3 regions of the Priestia filamentosa genome follow, and region 3 is predicted to be linked to each of the others. Evidence: riboswitches for the same ligand, from Rfam matches in the RefSeq annotation. Region 3 holds a riboswitch; each other region holds the start of a gene.
What was found. A riboswitch is a leader RNA that binds a small molecule or an ion and turns the genes downstream of it on or off. The one in region 3 is predicted to bind thiamine pyrophosphate.

Region 1 (7,234 bases), on a different contig from region 3:
AACAATGAAAGCCCGACACTTGTTTATGATCTCCTTAGGAGGCTGTATTGGAACAGGCTTCTTTTTAGGGTCAGGATATACAATTAACCAAGCAGGTTCACTAGGTGCGGTTTTATCATACTTAGTAGGTGGACTTGTAATGTACTTAACCCTTGTTTGTTTAGGTGAGTTGTCTGTTGCAATGCCTGAATCGGGATCATTCCAGACATATGCTACAAAATTTATTGGTCCTGCAACGGGATTTGCGATTGGCTGGCTATACTGGTTAGGTTGGGGTGTAACGGTTGCCCTAGAGTTTTTATCATCAGGTCAGCTTATGCAACGATGGTTTCCAGATTCGCCAATTTGGATGTGGTGTTTAATCTTTACTATAGTTGTCTTTTTACTAAATGCTTTATCAGCAAAGGCATTTGGGGAATCTGAATTTGTCTTTTCGAGTATTAAGATATTAGCTATTTTATTATTTATTATTGTCGGCGGAGCCGCAATGTTTGGGCTTGTAGACATGAAAGGTGGAGAAAGCGCGCCGTTTTTCTCTCACTTTGTTAGCGACGGTCTTTTTCCAAATGGCGTAACGGCTCTTCTTATTACGATGATTAGCGTAAACTTTTCGTTCCAAGGAACAGAGCTTATCGGGATTGCGGCAGGAGAGAGTGAAAATCCTGAAAAAACAATTCCAAAATCTATTCGACAAACGGTATGGAGAACGCTTTTCTTCTTTGTTCTTTCTGTAGTTATCGTAGCAGGGGTATTACCAAGAGAGCAGGCGGGCGTTGTTGAAAGTCCGTTCGTGGCTGTGTTAGATAAAGTTGGAGTACCGTATGCAGCAGATATTATGAACTTTGTAATTTTAATTGCACTTTTATCTGTTGCAAACTCAGGTCTTTATGCAGCAACTCGTATTCTTTATTCGCTTTCTAAAGAAGGAATGGCAAGCCCTTCAATTGCTAAAGTAAATAAAAAAGGGATTCCAATGAATGCGTTGCTGATTACACTTGCTGTAGCACTCTTATCGCTTCTTTCAAGCGTTTTTGCAGCAGAAACCGTATTTGTTTGGCTTCTGTCACTTGCAGGATTAGGAGCGCAAATTGGTTGGATTGCCATTACCTGGTCACATCTAGCATTTAGAAAGAAATATGTGCAACAAGGCGGAAAAGTAGAAGATTTAAAGTTCAAAACTCCGCTTTATCCATTTTTACCTGCAGTGGCTTTAATTGCAAATCTTATCGTTATGGCAAGCATGGCGTTTGATGGAGAACAACGATTAGCTCTTTATTGGGGAGGCGGCTTTTTCATTGCTTGTTATATTTACTACTTTATTCGAGTAAAAGGCAAGCGAGAAGGAAAAGAGTTTAAACAAGAAGTAGAGCTAAAAGAAGGAAAACGAATGATGATGTAACACAAAAGGAGCGAGTTCTCGTATGAGAAATCGCTCCTTTTTGTGTTAAAACGTAAATTGAAAAAGCTTAGGAGCATAATAGCAAATGGCCATCACGAGGAAAGTGGAGAGAAGGAAAATGGCATCCTTCTTTTTGATAGACGTTGTTTTATAAAAAACGCGTCCTTTCGCTCCTGTAAATCCTTTTGACTCCATAGCAAGTGCTGTTCGTTCTGCTTTACGAATAGCACTTGCTAAAAGAGGAATAATATAACGCTTCAACTGATGAATTCGGTCTTTAAGCGTTGTTGCTCGTTTAATTCCGCGAATACGATGAGCATTTTGAATGGTTTGAAACTCATCCTTCATCTGGGGTAAAAAGCGATAACCTGCTAGTATACCGTAAGCAAATTTAGGTGGCAGCTTACATTGCTGCATAAGACTTAACATCAGCTCTGTTTTATCTGTAGTAAAAATAAATAACAATGAGAGAGAGGCAAAACCAAGCACTCTTAAAGCAAGGCTAAGTCCATTTTGAAGCGTTGTCTCTGTAACCGTAATAAACCAAACATGAGCGATAACTTTGCTTCCTGTTTTAAATTCTTCATCCCCAAAAACAATAGAAGTCCAAAAGTAGCCAAAAGCCACAAGCAGAAAAGGAAGCAGAACAAGGAGCCATTTTTTGAAAGAAACCTTGCCAAATGCAAATGTGGCTAAGACGGTGATGATAAAGAATAATAAAGGCGTCCACACTGTCAAAAAGAGCGATAAGAAAATAACAGACAGTAAAACAACAAGTCCTTTTATGGCAGGATTAATCTCTTCAAGTTGCAAGGAGGTCACCTTCTTTCTCTAGCGCACATTGAACTTTTATTTCGAGCGGGAGGTCAAGATTGGCTTTTTCAAGCAAAGCTTGTTCTTCCCAAAGGAATTCTGTCGGTCCATTAAAAAGCAACTTTCCTTCATGTAAAACGAGAACTCGATCAGCTTTTTCGTGAACAAGCTCCATATCATGAGTAATTAAAAGTACTGTTGTCCCGTCCTTGACACGTTGATCTAAAAGGGTTAGTAGCTCTTTTGTTGTTTGTGCATCTTGTCCAAACGTTGGTTCATCTAAAATTAAAAAGGATTGTTCATCGACAAGCATTGTTGCTACACTTAAGCGTCGCTTTTGACCTTGACTTAGTGAAAAGGGATTTTGATCTCTAACATGCAAAAGCTGGAATACCTCTAGCACATGTTTCGTTTTCTCTGTTACCTCTTCTTCTAATAAACCTTGTAGACGAAGGCCAAATGCTACTTCTTCAAAAACACTATCTGTTACGAACTGATGCTCTGGGTTTTGAAACACATAGCCTGTTTTTTGACGAAGTGTTTTTTCATCCCATTCTTTTAAATTTTTATTTTCTAATAAAATTTGGCCTGAAGAAGGTTTTTTTAAACGAGAAAGCAAGGTGGAGAGCGTAGACTTTCCAGCACCATTTGTTCCAATAAGAGCTACGATTTCGCCTCGGCCAATTTTAAAAGAAAGATTGGTAAGAAGTGAAGGGCCTTTCTTTTGATAAGAAAAAGAAACATCTTGAACATCAATAAGCGTTTCTTTTTCTCTTTTCTTTTTCTTTCTATTGAAAAAGGGAGGAGAAGACTGAAGTCCTTTTAGAAACTCTTCCATTGAAAGAGGGAGAGCTCCTTTTTTGTACCAGCCTTTTTCAATTCCTGTATAGGCAAGGGAACTAATATGCGGAATCCATGTCCCATGTTCAATCAAAAGTTCATAATGATGTTTAAAACAGTCTTCTAACGAAGTATCAAGGATCATTTCTCCGTCTTTATTAAAAACTAAACAGCGCTTTATGAGATGAACCCAATCATCTAATTTATGTTCAATAACTAAAAGCGTAAATTTATATTCCTCCTGTAGCGTTGAGACGAGTGAAACAAGTTCTTTCGTTGAAGCAGGATCAAGATTTGCAGTTGGTTCATCTAGAATAAGAATGTCTGGTTGAAGAGCGAGCACACAAGCAAGTGCTAGCTTTTGTTTTTGACCTCCAGATAGAATTGAAATAGAGCTTTGTTTATAAGGAAGAAGTCCAACAAGGGAGAGCATTTCATCAATTCGCTCTTCCATGTTTTCTTTTGGATAGTTAATATTTTCAAGCCCAAAAGCAACTTCATCTTCGAGCGTTAACATACAAAACTGATTATCTGGATTTTGAAATACTACCCCTACATATTGGCAGGCTTCTCCAGTTTCAAAGGAAGAAAGGTCTCTTCCGAAAATTTGTACTTCTCCATTCAAACTACCGTCAACAGCCTCTGGATACAATCCATTAAGGCAAAGCGTGAGGGTACTTTTGCCTGCACCACTTGGTCCTAATACAAAAATACTGTCACCTTTAGAGGCTGAAAAGGAAATATTCTTCAGCTTTTTTTCTTCATCTTCTTCAAATGAAAAACTTAAATTTTTAACATTAAGAGGCAGTCGATTTTCGATCATTTTTTGTTCCCACCCGTTTTTTATGTTCTTTTCCAAGCGCAAACCCATTTAAAACACCTGTGTTTGCCAATTGATCACTTAGCCATTTACCAAGTAAACCAGCGAGAAGAGCTCCGCTGACAAGTCGGACAGTAAGCATTGTACTAACATAAGAAGGGTCAAGAGCATTGTAGCCGGACAAGAAATAGCCCATAATAAAGCTTGTTACAGAGGCACCCATACCAGCTAGCATAAGAATCGGCAGCGAGTATCGTTTCCAACCAGTAGCTGCGAATACAAGCTCAGGACCTATCCCTTGGACAACTCCTGTTAAAAGAAGACGAGGACCTGAGGCGTTTCCAATCAGCAGTTCAACAGCAGCAGCAATTGTTTCTGAAATGAGGGCTGCTCCTGGTTTTCTAATGATATAGGCTGTAATAATTGAAACGATAAACCATATTCCGAAAATAAATTCATATACTAAGAGTCCGAACATTCCAAATAAAATGTTTCCAAGCTGTGTGAAAAGAAGGTACACAACAGCAAACACAACAGCTAATGCCGACATTACGACAATTTCTTTTAGTTTCCAGCTCTTTGTCATTTTCCATCACCAGGCTTTCTTTTTGTTGAAGGGCTGTTTGCTGATAAGTTGACGGTCATTACAACGTGACTTGCTTCTTTGTGAGAAGAAAGAAAAGCATCCTTAATTGTCCTGAAAATAGTGTGCGTATCGCCATCAAGATGTGTTGCATAGTGAACACCAGCAACAAATACTCCCTCGTCTTTTGCTGTGTTAACGCCATCCACAATCACGTCCATATAGTGAGGAATCCCCATTGGATAAAGAGCGAACTGCATAGCTGTTTCAATCGAAATATCCTTGCTTTTCTCCTCGTTTAAGAGCACATCATCTTCGGATAAGTAAACATCACCTTCAGAATCTCCAGGACATCCAACAGAGAAGGAACCATTCAATACAACGTGAGTTCCTGTTTTAGCTGCATGAAGATAAATAGCTTTTACAACGTCGAAAACATGTTCATTCCTTCCGCGTACACATGTGCTCACATTATCCGTTTTAATCCATACTTTTGATGTATCAACCTCTCTTAGCGCCGTTTTAATCACTTCAATAAAGTTATCGCACATTGGATAAAGAGAGAAGCGACATCCATAGATCCTACTTGTTCCACAAAGCTGTTCATTCATTTCTACTTCCTCCTAAAAGTTTATGAACACAAAAAAACTGCATCTTAAGGAAGATGCAGTAAAATAGACAAAAATGTAGAGTCAATCAACATAAAAGTCGTATATTGCTACACTTCCCCACGCTAGTATTATCTAGATCGGGTTATAAGGGATCGGAACAAAAATTCACATCTCAGCTAATTAGCACCCCTAGTGCGTTGTACTATACAGTTTTTTCGCTTATACACATCATAAAAGAAAGATACTTTTTTGTAAATAGAAAGATAGATTACAGACCAGCGGAAATTTGCGTAGGCCGCTTTTTTTTCTTTCTTTTAATGCTAGGAATCTTCAAATATGTCCAAAGTCTCCAAATCCATTCTAAAGGTCCAATAATGAAGAATTGGAGCCACAGTTTGCTAAGGAAAAGCTGAATCGTAAAGAAAACAAGGGTAAATACGATACCGCTTGTAACCCCTACTTTACTGAATAATCCAAATCCATATCCATAAAAAAGGAAGGTAAAGAAGATGGATTGAGAAAGATAGTTTGTTAGAGAAAGTTTTCCAGCTCGAGCTAACGCATTAGATAGCTTTTTCCATCGATTACTATAGGTTAAAAGAGCAATGCTTGAAATATAAAAAATGGCGACAAGAGGAGCTCCTAATGAAGCACTAAGACCTTCTAAACTTTCATTTTGCAAAAATTGTGGGACGATTTTTAATGGAAATCCAATGAGAAGAGAAATCCACCACATTTTCTTATAAAGAGAAACATAGCGATCTGGCTCATGCAGCCACCTCTTAGCAGCAACATATGCTCCTAAAAAGAACATAGGAAGAGAAGCAAGAACACCAAAGATACCAAAAGCAATCATCTCTCCATCGCTTGTATCTTCAAAAGGCATACTATTGTTTCTAAAATGAACAACTTCACTATAAGAGCCTGTTGCATATACTTCTTTTTCTTGTGCAAGGTAGGAAGGACTTGCTTCTAGAGTATCTTCACTTCCTTCCTCGGCAGGAATAAATGAAAAGGCGCTCATCAAACCGATAATTACAAGAGCAATTGTAAGCCATACTTTTGGTTTGCACCAGAGAAACAAAAATAAACAAAAGCCGCATAAAGCGTAAGATGTTAAAATATCACCTTCCCAAATATAAGTTCCATGTAAAAGTCCAAATGCGAGAAGAAGAAGGAGGCGGCGTAAGTAAACGGTCCAAAAACGTCGCTGTTTTTCTCGACTTCGATCTCTTAAAATCATAACACCAAATCCAAATAGAAAAGAAAAAAGGGTTACAAAGCTTCCGGTACCGAAAATATTAATGAAGGAGGCTGAAATCTTTTCCAATCCTTGAGCTGTTTCAATATATTCATATTCACCAAATAGTCCATATTGAAAAATGAGCATATTAACAAGCAAAATTCCAAAGAGAGCAAAGCCTCTCATTGTATCAACAGAAGAAATTCGTTCAGCACCTCTGAGAGGGGAAAGAGCATTTTTCATATATTTAATCTCCTTTATATAAGTTCTAACTCCACTATATCGTATGAACATTACCAGCCTTCAACTACTAGCTTAACAATACCTTAATTATGGTTAAATAGTCATAAAAAGTAATTCTCAATTTTTTAGGATAATGCTACGATTGGATTATTAGGAATAATGTTCCAAGGAGTGTTAGTGATGAACAATGAAAAAATATTACTTGTTGATGATGAGAAGGCTTTAACAGAAATGCTTGGTGTTGTACTAAAGAAAGAAGGCTTTTCAAATATTAAAATAGCTCATAACGTAAAGGACGCGTTTTCATATTGTAAGCAAGAACAGTTTGATTTAATTGTGTTAGATATTATGCTTCCAGATGGCTCTGGATTTGACTTGTGTCCGCAAATTAGGCAGCTTACAAATGCCCCTATTTTATTTTTAACGGCACGTCAGTCAGATCTTGATAAATTAACAGGATTTGCGATTGGAGGAGATGACTATATTACAAAGCCATTTAATCCGCTTGAAGTTGTGGCCCGCATTAAAGCACAGCTAAGACGTCGTGGATTAAATGAAGCAGAAGTCACACGTGAGCAAGAACAGTTTTCATTTGGAAACGTGATGATCTGTGAACGAGCAGGAGAGCTTACAGTGAAAGGACAAAAAATAGAGTGTCCTGCTCAAGTTTTTCAGCTTCTTC
Region 2 (7,234 bases), on a different contig from region 3:
TCACAATGGTTTTAAAGAAACCCAAGAGGAATTTATTAAAGAAGTTATTGATTTAACAAAAACCCATATTCATTCGTTCGAGTATATTGGAGGAGAAGATAGAAGCTAACGGATGATGGATTGGCTTGTGTTTTTTTCACAGCATAAAAATATAATATAGAAAGAATTTATGGGAATTGGAAAAGATTAAAAGAACAACCGGATAAAGACTGTTCTTTTAATAAATCTGTTTTAAGGAAGAAGAGAAGTCTATCACGGGAGTTTAATTCTTACTTTTTTTGTTAGCTTATTTGACGGCTTAAATGCTGCTGGAGTACAAATTAAAGTAATTCATCATCTTTTCAACGAGCTTCTTCAAATGTGTGATATAGGATTAGGATGGTTGATTCCGTCCCTTTTAGGAGGATTAGGCGGATATATATTTAGCATATTACACAAGGAAACCTTTAGTTCTAGTGAAACTCAATTCAATAAATAAGATTAGTTGGTTATTTTACGTTTATCGGAATATCTCAAGGGAAATCTTCTTTTGGAACAGGTTTTTTATTAATATCTGTAAGCTTTAAAAAGCGGTCAAAAGGAGAGATAAGAGTTATGCCTACTGTTCAAACAAATGATGGAACAAATATATATTATGAGGAGCACGGAGAAGGGCGTCCCTTAGTGATGATTCACGGATGGGGCTTTTCAGGACGCTTTTTCCAACGAAATATGGAATGTTTAGCAAAGCACGCACGCGTTATCACAATTGATCTTCGAGGGCACGGTAATTCAGATAAACCAGATCACAGTTATCACGTACCAAGATTGGCGAGGGATCTTTATGATGTTCTTGTTCAGCTCAATCTTCAGGATGTAACAGTGCTAGGCTGGTCGCTGGGATGTCCAGTGATTTGGAGTTATCTTGAGTTATTTGGAAACGAACGGCTGAGAAAAGCAATATTTGTTCAGCAAACACCAAGACAGTATTATGATTTTGACTGGAAGTACGCTCATGCTAGCTGCTATGATGATGCTTCCTTTCAATACATGAAAGCACAAGTTCAATTAGATACAGCTCATTTTAACCAAAATCAAATCAACACCATTATTTCGACAGACCTTTCAAAAAAGGAAAGGGACATGATGCTTACTGAAATGGAAAAAACGCCTCCATCTGCTCGAGTTGCTATCATGGCTGATCATACTCGGTATGATTGGCGAGACTTTTTACCTCACATTAACTTACCATCTTTAGTATTAGTAGCTCAAAAAGATAGTGTATTTGATTGGCGAGGTCCTGCATGGGTTGGGGAGCATATCCCAAACGCCAAGACCGTTTTCTTTGAAAACAGCAGCCATGCGCTGTTTGTGGATGAAGTGGAAAAATTCAATAAAACTGTGCTTCGTTTTATGAGTGGAAGGATAGAATGAGATAAGAAGAGGTATCAAAGCGAATGATTTTGATACCTCTTCTTTATTATAAAAATTTAAAAGCTCTCCTTCGAGATTCAGGATACTTAGATACCTAAGAACCTTTTTTAAGAATCGAATATAATTTCTTATAAGTGAGGAAGATATATAAGAATCTGATAAATTAAGTCCTTAGGAGGAGCAACCGTATGTCATTTGAAGATAAGCTTAGAAGTGCAGGTCGTACAGTAAACGACGCTGTAAATAATGCGGTAAATGGTTTTGAAAACGGATTGAGTTACACTTTTGAGGAAAGTGAAAATATTTTAAACGGAATTACGGATGATATTCGAGAAAAGATTAGCGAAAATGCTGATGGTTTAGCCGTAATGTTTAGAAACTCTCATCCTGAAGCAGATTTTGATGAATGTGTGGCTATGGTAACTGTAGGAGCAGCTGCTTATGGAGCGTCTGTTGGTGGTCCCCTTGGCGCAGCCATAAATGCAGGAGGAGGAGTACAGGCAGCACATATAGCTTGTCGTAGAGTATTCCCTGGATAAACAATAAATAGAATATAACTATAAAAGAGCCTGGTCAAAGTACCAATTGAATCGCCGAAGAGAATAACAAGATTATCCTTTTCTGAAAAGTAACGTGGGAATCCGTTTTGAATGATATATTTTCAAAATGGGTTCTTTTTTATTTAGCGATAAGATGATCTGTTTTTTCATTATCCTTTCTTGCATAGTCCTATATAGATGCGTTTTGTTTATTTCTATCTAGTTCTCTAAGCGGGGAATTTTCACATATTTACCGCTAGTTATCCCTCCCATTCCTTTGAAAAAGCTAATTTAAGAAGGAAAATTCAAAAAGGCCATGAAGATTAAAAAAGAAGACGAAAATGCTAAAAAGGGGAGTTTAGCCAAATGACAGATGTAATTGTTGCTTATCATCAATTAAAGGAACTTGTTGGAAAGAAATTAACAAAGGCTGGTCTTCGCCAAGATCATGCGACTGTAGTAGCAGATGTTTTGATTCACGCAGACTTAAGAGGAGTCAGTTCTCATGGTGTACTAAGAACGGAACATTATGTTAAACGCTTAACCGAAGGAGGGCTAAACCCTAGTCCCCAATTTTCTATAAGAGATACAGCTCCATCTGCTGCTGTTTTTGATGGTGATGATGGCATGGGTCATGTAGTTGCTAAGGAAGCGATGAGCCACGCTATCAAATTAGCAAATAAAAACGGAATTGGGATGGTAACAGCTATTAACAGCAGTCACTGCGGGGCATTGTCTTATTTTGCCCAGCAAGCTGCCCAACATAAAATGATTGGTATGGTTATGACTCATACAGATAAAGTAGTGGTGCCATTTGGTGGAGCTAATCCTTTTTTTGGTACAAACCCAATCGCATTTGGTTTTCCTGCTCTTGAACATAAACCAGTGATTCTTGATATGGCTACAAGCAATGTCGCCTTTGGGAAAGTCCTTCATGCGCGCGAAGCTGGTACCTCTATTCCTTCTGATTGGGGAGTGGACGGTAACGGAAAGCCGACTACAGATCCACACAAAGTAAAAGCCTTGCTGCCATTTGCTGGGCCTAAAGGTTATGGACTTGCGATGGTAGTGGATGTGCTTTCAGGTCTACTTGCTGGAGCAGCATTTGGTCCTCATATTACTGCAATGTATGGTGACTATTCAAAGAAACGTAAACTTGGACATTTCTTATGTGCCATTAACCCGGCTATTTTCACTGATCATGATACATTTCTAGCCAATATGGATCAAATGATAAAGGAACTTCATGAAATAACACCTGCCGAGGGGTTTTCAAAGGTCATGGTACCAGGAGAGCCTGAGCAAGTAAAAGAGGAAATGAGACTGAGAGAAGGAGTTCCTGTAACTGAAACTGTCTATGATTATTTATCAAAAGAGTAGAGGCTAATCTATTTTTATAGACTATAAAGTTTCCTACCATTATATGAGTCTTTACTTATCTAGATTTTAAAGTTATTATTAGAGTCGATAAATAAATATACAATTCTACTAGGGGTGCCCGAAACGGGGCTGAGAGAAAAACCGATGTTTTTTAACCCTTTGGACCTGATCTGGATTATACCAGCGTAGGAAAGTAGCTAAGATAAACATTATTCTTTATTACTATACTATACCAGGTCCAAAAGTGGGCCTGGTTTTTATTATGCTCTATTTTCGTTTGGAGTGCTTTTAGAGCCAACCTATTTTAAAAAATCCTAGAAAAAATAGGCACTTGAACGGATTAACTGAGATAAAGCAGAAGGGGGAATTTATGTAATAAAACAAAATATCCGTTTTTATGGCAGCCTAGATCAGAATTGTAAACACTACAGCGTAAGGAGACAGCTATGAAGGAAGAAGCAAAAGATACTACTAATCATTATGAAGAAAAGATAGCATTGGATGAAAAATTGTCGTCTTCAAAAACCTTTCTCTATGGATTGCAGCATGTTTGTGTTTCAAACGTTTGGCTAGATCCTATCTTTGTTGCTGCAATGATCGGTTTACCTCTTTCACAATCGGCAAATATCGTAAGTGCTATATTCATTGTAGCTGGGTTAGTGACATTAATTCAGGCTACTAAGCTAGTAAAATTACCTATTGTGCAGGGACCGTCCGCTGCTTTTGATTCGGTTATGATTGCAGCAGGTAAAGCGAACGGCTTAGCTGCTGCGAGCGGGGGGATTTTTTTAAGTGCAATTATTGTGTTTATTTTATCTATTACAGGTATTATCGGCCGTTTAAAGTCGTTATTTACCCCTGTCATTTCAGGGACCGTTATTTTTCTTGTTGGAATATCTTTATCAGAGTTCACTCTATCTGAATTCTTAGGAGGGGCGCCTGGGGATGAATCATTTGCAAGTCCATCAACATTAACGTTATCAATTACAACCTCCCTCATCGTATTAAGTTTATCTCTTTTTGGTAAAGGATTATGGAAATCTTTTTCCTTTTTAATTGCACTAGTTGTTGGAGACATGCTTGCCGTTATGCTTGGAAAAGCTGATTTCTCTCTAATTGAAAGTAAACCATGGTTTGGAATTCCACAGTTTCTTCCATATGGAAATTTAACGTTTCAGTGGGAACCCTTTTTAACTTTCTTTGTCGTATATATTGTAGCCATTATTGAAGCAATGGGAGTATACCAAGCTTCAGGTGAAATGCTGAATACTGAAATTAATAAAAAACGAATTCGCAATGGGTTTGCGGGCGAAGCCGCTGGTTCATTCCTATCTTCCCTTATTGGAGGATTCCCTACTACTGCGTATGCTCAAAATGTCGGATTACTGAGATTGACAGGGGTAGCTTCAAGATATCCGGTTATGGTGGCTGGGTGTATTTTCCTCCTGTTTGGATTCTTTCCGAAAGTTGGAGCGTTACTTGCTTTAACACCCTCTCCTGTTGTAGGAGGAATCTTTTTGCCTGCTGCGGCTACACTTGTGTCTACAGGTATTTCTATTCTTACTAAAGCGGAAAATACGGACAAAAATTATCTTATCATCGGATTATCCATATTGCTTGCACTTTCATTACCCCATTATTCCGGTAATATAGATGGAATCTTAGGTACAATGCTTTCTAATAGTTTATTAATTGGAGCATTCACTACTATCTTTCTACAACTAATACTTATAACTATACCTAATAGACTGAAAAGAGGGCGTTTAGAATGAGAGAAGATTCAAAAAAGGTTACAGATGAAATTTTACAGTTTATCGAAAGCAATGCACAAGAAAAGCAAACGAATCCTGATATTGCTGAATCAACATATAATGAGCTAGCACTAAAATTGTTTCAATATCAGTTTAAGCATAATAAGGCTTATAAGAAATTTTGTCAGGCGAGAAAAAGAACGCCTTTGACAGTAAAAAGATGGATAGATATTCCCCCAATGCCAATTCAGGGGTACAAGGAATTAACGCTATCTTGTGAACCAATCGAGGAAGCAGAAGCTGTTTTTATGACAAGTGGGACAACGAATCCTGAGGCGAAAGGGAAAAATTATCATCCTGATCTTACTGTTTGGGACGCTTCTATGAAAAGGCCGTTTAAGCGATTTGTGATGCCAGACTATGAGAAGATGACTATTTTTGTGCTTTCACCTGCGGAAGATCTTAACCAAAATTCTTCCTTATCAAGATACTTATCAAATGCTGTGTCCTATTTTGGAACAGAGAACAGCGAATTCTTTTTCAGTGAAGAGGGACTTAACTTCGAAAGGTTTGTTTCCCAATTAAAGAGATGTGAGGAGAAAAGAGAGCCTGTGATGCTAATGGGAGCGAGCTTTGCTTATGTTCATATCCTCGATTACTTAAAAGAAAAGAGAATCCAATTCAGGCTACCAGAAAAAAGCCGAATTTTTGATACAGGAGGTTTTAAAGGTCAGTCACGGGAAGTGGATATGGAGCAGTTGTACACTGAGTTTCAGACGTATTTTCAAATCGGTCGTGATAAATGCATCAATATGTATGGAATGACGGAACTCAGTTCTCAAATCTATGATCAAACGATTGTAAGTAGCTATTTGTATCCATCTGTTCTCCACGATAAAGCGGCAGGTCCCTGGATAAAAACCGTTATTTTAAATACGGAAACGCTAGAACCTGTCCAAGAGGGGGAGAAAGGTGTTATTGCCCATTACGATCTTGCCAATTGGAATTCGTGCCTAGCCCTTTTAACAGAAGATCTTGGCTATCAAACGGAAAATGGTTTCGTTCTGCTTGGAAGAATAAAAGATTCTGAGGCAAGAGGCTGTTCCATTGCCGTTGATCAGTTAATACAGTCAAATTCAGGTGGTGCGGTAAGGTAGTGAAAACTATAAAAGAATTAAATATATTTCATGTGCCTAATTCCATTGAATTAAACGACTTTCAGTTGAAAACGATTGAGAGTAGCGATATTACTTTCACATTAAAAGTTCCTGTTATTACAGGGGATGTGTTAGAAAAAATTATTCATCAAGTGCAAATCAATCGTAATCAGTATTTAGCTTCTATGCCTATTGCTGATATTATCAACAAAATTGATATGGCTGTTCAAAAATGGCTAAATCCAAACTATCCGCTTCGTAAGTTAGCAGAAAAAGTTATTCCTATTATAACGGGTTATGATCAAGAGATGGTTCGATTGCAACTAAAAAGATATATGCGTACCTTTCGAAAAAAAGAATTACTGCGCTTTCTCGATGAAGAGTTCGACCAGCCTGCAATGTTAGATGAATTTCGCCCTCGAAAATCCGGCGGTATGAGCAGGGCTTTTGGACCAGGTACCATTTTTCACGTTTTCTCCGGAAATGTTCCCGGGGTTCAAATTTGGAGTTTAATAATGGGACTCATGGTGAAATCAAGTACGATCGGAAAAGTCTCAATGGCTGAACCTCTGCTTCCTGTTTTGTTTACAGAGTCATTGGCGGAGGTTGATGAAAAACTTGCCGAAACGATTGCGATCCTCCCATGGAAAGGGGGAACGAATGGATTAGAAATAACAGCCATTGAAAATAGCGAGGCTGTAGTTGTTTATGGAGCAAATGATACTGTTGAAAAACTGAGAGACAAGGTTCCCCCTCATAAGAAGTTCTTAAGTTATGGTCATAAAATTAGCTTTTCCTTAATTGGCAGAGAAGCTTTGACTCCTGATTTATATTATCAAACCATTCAGAAATTAGCGGAGGATATTAGTGTTTATGACCAACAAAGCTGTCTATCACCCCAGGCCGTTTTTGTGGAAGAAGGTGGAGGAGTTAGCGCAAAACAATTCGCCCAAATGTTAGGCGCAGAACTTGAACGTTATCATAAAAAAAGACC
Region 3 (7,234 bases):
CGCTCCTTCTAACACACTCCTACTCGCTCCAACAAAACAGCCGATAATAGATGCTGTCATACATCCTGTCCCACTTACACGCGTTAACATCTGGTGACCATTCTCTACGTAGACGACACGTTCTCCGTCTGTAATAACGTCAATTTCTCCGCTTATGACAACAACAGTGTTATACTTTTTGGCCGTTTTTTTAGCAATTGTAGTTTTATCTTCGCCAACTTCCCCAGCATCAACACCTGAGGTTTTAGCTTCTACTCCAATAAGAGAGGCCACTTCAGAAACATTTCCTCTAATAACGGTTACCTTTACTTGCTCTAACAGCCACTGAACAGATTTCGTACGATATGTTGTAGCCCCAACTCCAACAGGATCAAAGACAACTGGAATGTCTTTTTCATTTGCTTTTCTCATTGCTTTTTCCATCGCAACAAGAGAATCTTTTTTGATTGTCCCAAAATTAATAACAAGTGCAGAAGAAATAGACGTCATTTCTTCTACTTCTTCAATAGCATCTGCCATAACGGGCGAACCGCCAGCAGCGAGTGTTGCATTCGCACAATCATTAATTGTCACAGCATTTGTAATATGATGAACAAGAGGATTTTTTTCTCTTGTTTCCTTTAACAACTCACTAATTTTTTGTTTCATCATTAGACTCTCTCCTCTTTATAGACGCCCGCTTTTTCGTAAAGATCATAAAAATGATGAGTTGGGCCATGTCCGCTTCCGATGTTTAAGCTATTCTTAATAGCGCCTGTAATATATTCTTTTGCTTGTTTTACTGCATCTTCAAGGGCTAATCCTCGTGCTAATCCCGCTGAGATGGCAGCTGAAAGCGTGCAACCTGTGCCATGCGTGTTTTTTGTTTGAATTCTCTTTCCATAAAAATGTGTGAACATTTCTCCATTAAAAAGAACATCTGTTGGTTCTTCTTCTAAATGTCCGCCCTTCATTAAAATGGCTGATGGACCTTCCTTTATTAAAAGACGTGCCGCATCTTCCATCTCCTCGATTGTCTTAATCTCTGCTCCTGTAAGTTTGCATGCTTCAGGAACGTTCGGTGTTACAACTGACGCAAGAGGCAATAGTTCTTCTTTTAATGCCTCAACAGCTTCTGGGTGAAGCAAGTCATAGCCGCTTTTTGAAATCATCACAGGATCCAATACAATATACGGAGCATTGTATTCCTTCAGTTTTTTAGCAACTACTTTAATTGTTTCAACTGTTGAGAGCATTCCAATTTTCACACTATCAACTTTAATATCTGTAAAAATAGCATCAAGCTGATCTTCAATAATGTTTGGCGAAATATCTTGCACAGAAAGAACACCTCTCGTATTTTGAGCGGTAACAGCAGTAATAACGCTCATCCCGTACGTCCCAAGTGCTGAGAAAGTTTTTAAATCTGCTTGAATGCCTGCTCCTCCTGAACTGTCCGAGCCTGCGATTGTTAAAGATGTTTTCATGAATTTAGCCTCCTTAAATTTTCAATTCCATTTCGTTTTATAAGTACACGCAAAAAGATATAGCCAAGTAATGCCCCACCAAACGAGCTCATAATAAATGATGGAACAAAAGCAAAGAGAGCGACATTTTTCCCTAAGAAAAGGAGGGCAAAAGGATACGCTATTATGGCCCCGATAATCCCTGTTCCAACGACTTCTCCTAACGCAGTGAGCGCCATGTTCTTCGTTTTCTGATACAAAAACGCTGCTAAAAAGGCCCCAATCATACTTCCTGGGAAAGCAAGAATTGAACCTGTCCCAAACAAGTTACGTAAAAGCGATGTTCCAAACGCACATAAAACAGCGTAAAAAGGGCCTAACAATACAGCAGAAAGCACGTTAATCACGTGCTGTAACGGAAATATCTTTGCAAACCCAAGCGGAATGTAAAAAAGATGACTTGTTAACGTTCCAATTGCCATTAAAAGGGCTGTTGCTGATAGCTTCGTTGTTTTACGCAAAAAAAGCTCCTCCTATGAGCACTAGGAGAAGCTTGTTATGTAAGTAAAGAGTACAACTTAAAAAGCCGATTTGTACACTTCAATTAATATCGTAACGCGACTTCCCTACGCTAGTTTTAACTAGTTCAGGTTTGAAGGGTCAAAGACAAAAGGTCTTACTCTCAGCCGGCTTCTCCAGCTCCCCTAGTGCAGAATACTTATGAATTTTTCTCTATTATATCAATTTTCGACAAAGTTGCAAAGGTAAAACGTTCAAAGGCTATACTGATAATTTGGGATAGATCTAAAAATATGGTAACCGCTCACGCTTACCCCCATCATTCCTCCACCAAGAAAAATGGTGTTACCACAAAAAAGTCAGTTTCCTACTTTATTTAGACAAGGCCTACTCATTGTTATATTTTTAGCTTGATGGATACACCCGAAAATTTTATAATATAAGTTATTGAATAATTAAAAGCTGTAAACATCAATTTACAGCAGGTGGATTTTTATGTAATATTGCTTTACTTTTCGCCACCCATCTCTTTTTAGAGATGGGTGGCTTTATTTTGTTGTATGGAGGGTTTAATAATGAAGATTTGGAGCTATGCATTACTTGTCTTTTTAGGTGGCTGTTCTTATGGAGTCGTATCAACGTTTGTTAAAATAGGCTACAGTCAAGGATTTAAACTAAGTGAAATAACAGGATCTCAATATTTACTTGGATCTATCATGTTGTGGATCATTTCAATTTTTGTGCCAAAAGTACGTTTAAAAGGTAAACAGTGGCTAACTTTGATTCTAAGTGGTATACCAATGGGCTTAACTGGGATTTTTTACAACCAAACTCTTAATTATGTAAATGCCTCGTTTGCCATTATACTTCTCCTGCAATTCACATGGATAAGTATAATTTTACAATATCTTTTTGATAAGAAAGTACCCACTCGCACAAACTTAATTGCAACAGGAATTATCCTTTTCGGTTCTCTCCTTGCTTCTGGCTTCTTGAAGAGTGAGATTGCTTTTTCACTTACCGGCATCAGCTTTGGGTTGCTTGCTGCTTTATCATTTGCTCTTTTTATTTTTCTAAGTGGACGTACAAGTATACCTATTCATCCAATTTATAAAAGTGCAATTATGACAACTGGAGCGGCATTGACTATATTTGTTTTGTTGCCGCCTGTATTTCTTGTAAACGATTCGCTTACAAATGGACTGTGGATATACGGTCTTCTCACCGGATTCTTTGGTTCAGTCATTCCCCCTATTTTATTTAATATTGGTATGCCTAAAGTAGGCGGAAGCTTAGGAACCATTCTAAGTGCCTCAGAGCTACCAACGGCTGTAACGATGTCTACCATTGTTCTGCATGAAACGGTGACCTTATTCCAATGGATTGGTGTAGTTATCATTCTGGCAGGAATTGCTTACCCAAATATCAAAATCCGTCAAACTTACTCCCTTGACAAAGGACATTGAATATTTGAAGCAAACTATTATACAAACTAAACTGCCCCTTTATTGTTCGACAACAATAAAGGGGCAGTTTAATTATTCCTCTTTTAAATTATAAGTAAGCCTCAGTATAAGGCATTATAATGCCGTTTACCGTTATTCATTAATTTCTTTTAAAACACTAATGTCCCCTCATTTAATAAAGAAGAAATATCGTATTAAACATGCTATCGTTCTGGTTCTGATACAAACCATTTCTTAAAGGACCTTGTTGTTTAAATTCTAATCTAGTTAACCCATTACTTCTATTGTTCTGAAACTAGATCGTTATCTAAGTAATTAGAGAGGTGAAAGCGGGGCAAATGCCTATTAACCACTCTCCCCCTTCTCTCAATGATTTACCCACTTGCTACATTTCACGAACCCAATAATTTATTTTAGCCGTCATTTCACGACCAACTTCTTCATTTGTACGCTCTTTCAACGAGGTGAACACACGCATTTTCATTTCTTCAATCTCTTCTCCATAGGAAACAACTGTTGACCATTCCAAATCAGGAATTGCAATAAGAGTTGTTTCTTCTTTTTTGTTTTCATGAAGGTATACTTGTCCAACTTTTCTTCCTTCATAGTCAATGTTTGCCATTCTAATTTTCATGCTAATCCCTACTTTCTTTCGCTTTCACCATACAACTATACCGTCAAAAAGGATGATTGACTAGTTCTTTTCCTCCGCTTTTTCGGCTTCTTTTAAAATATCATTGTAAGGAGGGTTCTTCACTCCTTCAAACGTTTCTACTATCTCTCCTTCTTTGTCTACAAGATAAAAAGATGTAGAATGAAGAACTTGATCGCTTTCTTCAGGTTTTTTAACAATAGCTGAAAAGTTTTCTTTAGCAAATGTCTCAATTTCCTCTTGCTTATATCCCGTTAACACGTTCCAGTTTGAGAAATCACCCCCGTGATATGCAACATATTCTTTTAACTTTTCAGGTGTATCAACTTCCGGATCAACGCTAAAAGAAATGAATTGGACGTTAATTCCTTGTTTCGCAGCTCGCTCTTGGAGTTTTTTCATATTGGCCGTCATTGGAGAACAAACAGTGCGACAGTTCGTAAACATAAAGTCCGCAATCCATACTTTTCCTTCTAGCTCTTCGGACGAAAATGTTTGATTTTCCTGATTTTGAAATGAAAAAGAGATGCCTTCTTCCTTTGAACAACCGAAGAGGAAGAAAAGCATCAAAGCTGTTAAAGCTGCTTTACCTAAAGTTTTCACATCATTCACCTATTTCTCTCCTATGACTTTAACCTCTTTTTCAGGCATAACATGCTGAGAATGAGCAAGAACATGTACTTGCACAACATATGTCCCCTCTTTTTCAAAACGGTGCTTGATTGTATATACCCCGTTCTCCTCTTTCTCCGCTTTTATCATTTCTCCTTCTTTGTCACTGTTCACTTCCTTGAACTCGAAATCGACAGTATCTGCTTTTTTTACTTTTTCGTCTCCATATGTAACAGTTGCTTCATACAACACATCTTCATTTTGTTGAACAGTTGACGGAACATCTAACTCTACTTTAAGTTCCTCTATCTCATCATTTGATGTATTCTCCCCACTTGTTTCACTACTGCAACCAGCCATAAATGCGAGTGCTAAAACGAACAAAATCTTTTTCATCTTCTCCCTCCTCATTTTATTAGTTCTGTTTTTTTAAAAAATCTCCTTTAAAAGTGGAAAAGGTGCTTTGTTAATGTGATTCTATCCTTTTTTACATCATATTCATGTTTCTCATAAAACTTCTTTGCTCTGCCATTTGTTGATGTGTGTAAATCAATTTTATTTCCTCCGCTCTTTACAACTTCCTCTTCTAACAACTGCAGCATAGTTGATCCATAACCTCTACCACTTTTCGCTACAGACACACAAAGCTCAGCTAAATAGAATGTTCTGCCTGCATATGTTCGTTTAAAGTTGCCTGCTGCTAGCCCAACAGCCTCTCCTTCTTCTTCAAATAAGAATCCTAACATTTGGGGAGTATGTAATAAATCAGTAAGCCTTTCCTTTGCCGCTTCATATGACCAATTCTCATTCCATGGAGGTTGTTTAAATACTTCTCTGTAAAGTTCAATACATTTTTCTAAATTACTAGTTGATATGTTTGTCTTCTTCATATGCTCGCTCCTCACTTCAATATATTGTAAAAATCTATTTTTATGAAATTACATTTCTTTTATTATAACGAAAAAAAGTTTCTCTTTCTTACTTCAAAAAAATGGTGTAAAATAATATTCATTTCAAGAAAATTCTAACAAAGAGAGATGAGAACATGTTTCCTTATAAGATTAATGATCATATTACACTAAGACTTGTAACAGAAAACGATAGTGAAGCTCTTTTTTCACTTGTAACAAAGGAACGGCAACATTTAAGAAAATGGCTTCCATGGGTTGATTCAACAACTCTTAGTACGTATAGTGAACTAATCCCAATATGGATCAAACAATATGAAGAAAAAGCAGGCTTGCAAGCTGCTATTTTATATGACAACGTCATTATCGGCATGATTGGACTTCACTCTATTCAATGGCAAAACTCCCAAACAAGCATTGGGTACTGGCTTTCTGAGCGTTATGAAGGAAAAGGTATTATGACAAAATGTGTAGAAGCTCTCCTACATTATACTTTTCACGAAAATGGGTTAGAAAGAGTAGAAATTCGCTGTGGCCAAGGTAATGTAAAAAGTAATCGAATTCCGATTAAGCTAGGCTTTACCCATGAAGGAACTGCTCGTCATGCTGAGTTTTTATATGATCACTATCATGACTTAGAAGTATATAGCTTACTGCATGAAGAGTGGAAAAGCCTTCACATAGAAAAAACGCCTCTTTAAAAAGAGGCGTTTTCTTATCTAAGCACTGTATTGAAAAATTCTTTTGTTCTTTCTTCTTTTGGTTCATGAAATATTTCATGCGGATGACCAACTTCGACAATCTTTCCATCATGCATATATATAACCCAATCACAAACTTCACGTGCAAAGCCCATTTCATGCGTGACAACGACCATTGTCATTCCTTCTGCGGCTAGTTCTTTCATTGTTGCTAGAACCTCCCCAACAAGCTCTGGATCAAGTGCTGAAGTAGGCTCATCAAAAAGCATAATGTCAGGCTTCATGGCGAGTGCCCTTGCGATAGCAACCCGCTGTTTTTGCCCACCTGACAGTTTGTTTGGATACACATTTTCCTTATCAGCTAAGCCCACTTTCTGTAAAAGCTCTCTTGCTTCTTGCACTGCCTGCACTTTATTTATCTTTCGAACGTGAATGGGCGCTTCTGTAATGTTTTGTAAAACAGTTTTATGCGGAAACAGATTAAAGTGCTGAAAAACCATCCCAACTCTCTGTCTAATTTCATTAATATTATGAGTTGAGCGTTCAATTTTTTCATCCTCAATCCAAATATGACCGCTATCTTTTTCTTCTAAAAAGTTTAAACAACGAAGCAGAGTACTTTTTCCAGAGCCGCTTGCACCTATTAAGCAAACGACATCACTTTCTTTTACAACCATATTAATGTCTTTTAATACGTGCAGATCTCCAAAAGACTTGTTCAGATTTTCAAGCTTAATCATCGTGCGTTTCTCATCCATGTTTCGCTCTCCTCCCTTTAATCACTTGTTCGTAGTTTTCTTTCGAGTAAGTTAACAGCAACAGTTAGAAGAAGAACAAGAATCAAGTAGTAAATCGCCACAATTAAAAGGTATGTCATTTCATCAAAGTTGTTTGATCCATATGTTGTCGCAATGTTAAAGAGCTCATTCAT

Region 1: another riboswitch for thiamine pyrophosphate. It lies ahead of B9N79_RS17545 (YkoF family thiamine/hydroxymethylpyrimidine-binding protein); the one in region 3 lies ahead of thiW (energy coupling factor transporter S component ThiW).
Region 2: another riboswitch for thiamine pyrophosphate. It lies ahead of B9N79_RS10735 (solute carrier family 23 protein); the one in region 3 lies ahead of thiW (energy coupling factor transporter S component ThiW).

The regions. Positions count from the first base shown of each region.
Region 1 is NZ_FXAJ01000004.1:275,793-283,026, forward strand. Features, by position in the region: gene B9N79_RS17525 (amino acid permease) at 1-1,399, shown strand, start outside; gene B9N79_RS17530 (energy-coupling factor transporter transmembrane component T family protein) at 1,445-2,212, opposite strand; gene B9N79_RS17535 (ABC transporter ATP-binding protein) at 2,202-3,875, opposite strand; gene B9N79_RS17540 (ECF transporter S component) at 3,850-4,458, opposite strand; gene B9N79_RS17545 (YkoF family thiamine/hydroxymethylpyrimidine-binding protein) at 4,455-5,066, opposite strand; TPP riboswitch at 5,164-5,267, opposite strand; gene B9N79_RS17550 (DUF418 domain-containing protein) at 5,335-6,552, opposite strand; gene B9N79_RS17555 (response regulator transcription factor) at 6,733-7,234, shown strand, end outside.
Region 2 is NZ_FXAJ01000002.1:740,893-748,126, reverse strand. Features, by position in the region: gene B9N79_RS10755 (TetR/AcrR family transcriptional regulator) at 1-109, shown strand, start outside; gene B9N79_RS25805 (branched-chain amino acid transport system II carrier protein) at 266-478, shown strand; gene B9N79_RS10750 (alpha/beta fold hydrolase) at 595-1,413, shown strand; gene B9N79_RS10745 (hypothetical protein) at 1,602-1,952, shown strand; gene allD (ureidoglycolate dehydrogenase) at 2,319-3,332, shown strand; TPP riboswitch at 3,433-3,541, shown strand; gene B9N79_RS10735 (solute carrier family 23 protein) at 3,779-5,104, shown strand; gene B9N79_RS10730 (LuxE/PaaK family acyltransferase) at 5,101-6,240, shown strand; gene B9N79_RS10725 (acyl-CoA reductase) at 6,240-7,234, shown strand, end outside.
Region 3 is NZ_FXAJ01000007.1:215,952-223,185, forward strand. Features, by position in the region: gene thiM (hydroxyethylthiazole kinase) at 1-651, opposite strand, end outside; gene thiD (bifunctional hydroxymethylpyrimidine kinase/phosphomethylpyrimidine kinase) at 651-1,466, opposite strand; gene thiW (energy coupling factor transporter S component ThiW) at 1,463-1,966, opposite strand; TPP riboswitch at 2,051-2,161, opposite strand; gene B9N79_RS21330 (EamA family transporter) at 2,540-3,430, shown strand; gene B9N79_RS21335 (YueH family protein) at 3,816-4,064, opposite strand; gene B9N79_RS21340 (SCO family protein) at 4,125-4,694, opposite strand; gene B9N79_RS21345 (FixH family protein) at 4,695-5,090, opposite strand; gene B9N79_RS21350 (GNAT family N-acetyltransferase) at 5,138-5,584, opposite strand; gene B9N79_RS21355 (GNAT family N-acetyltransferase) at 5,740-6,303, shown strand; gene B9N79_RS21360 (amino acid ABC transporter ATP-binding protein) at 6,318-7,061, opposite strand; gene B9N79_RS21365 (amino acid ABC transporter permease) at 7,079-7,234, opposite strand, start outside.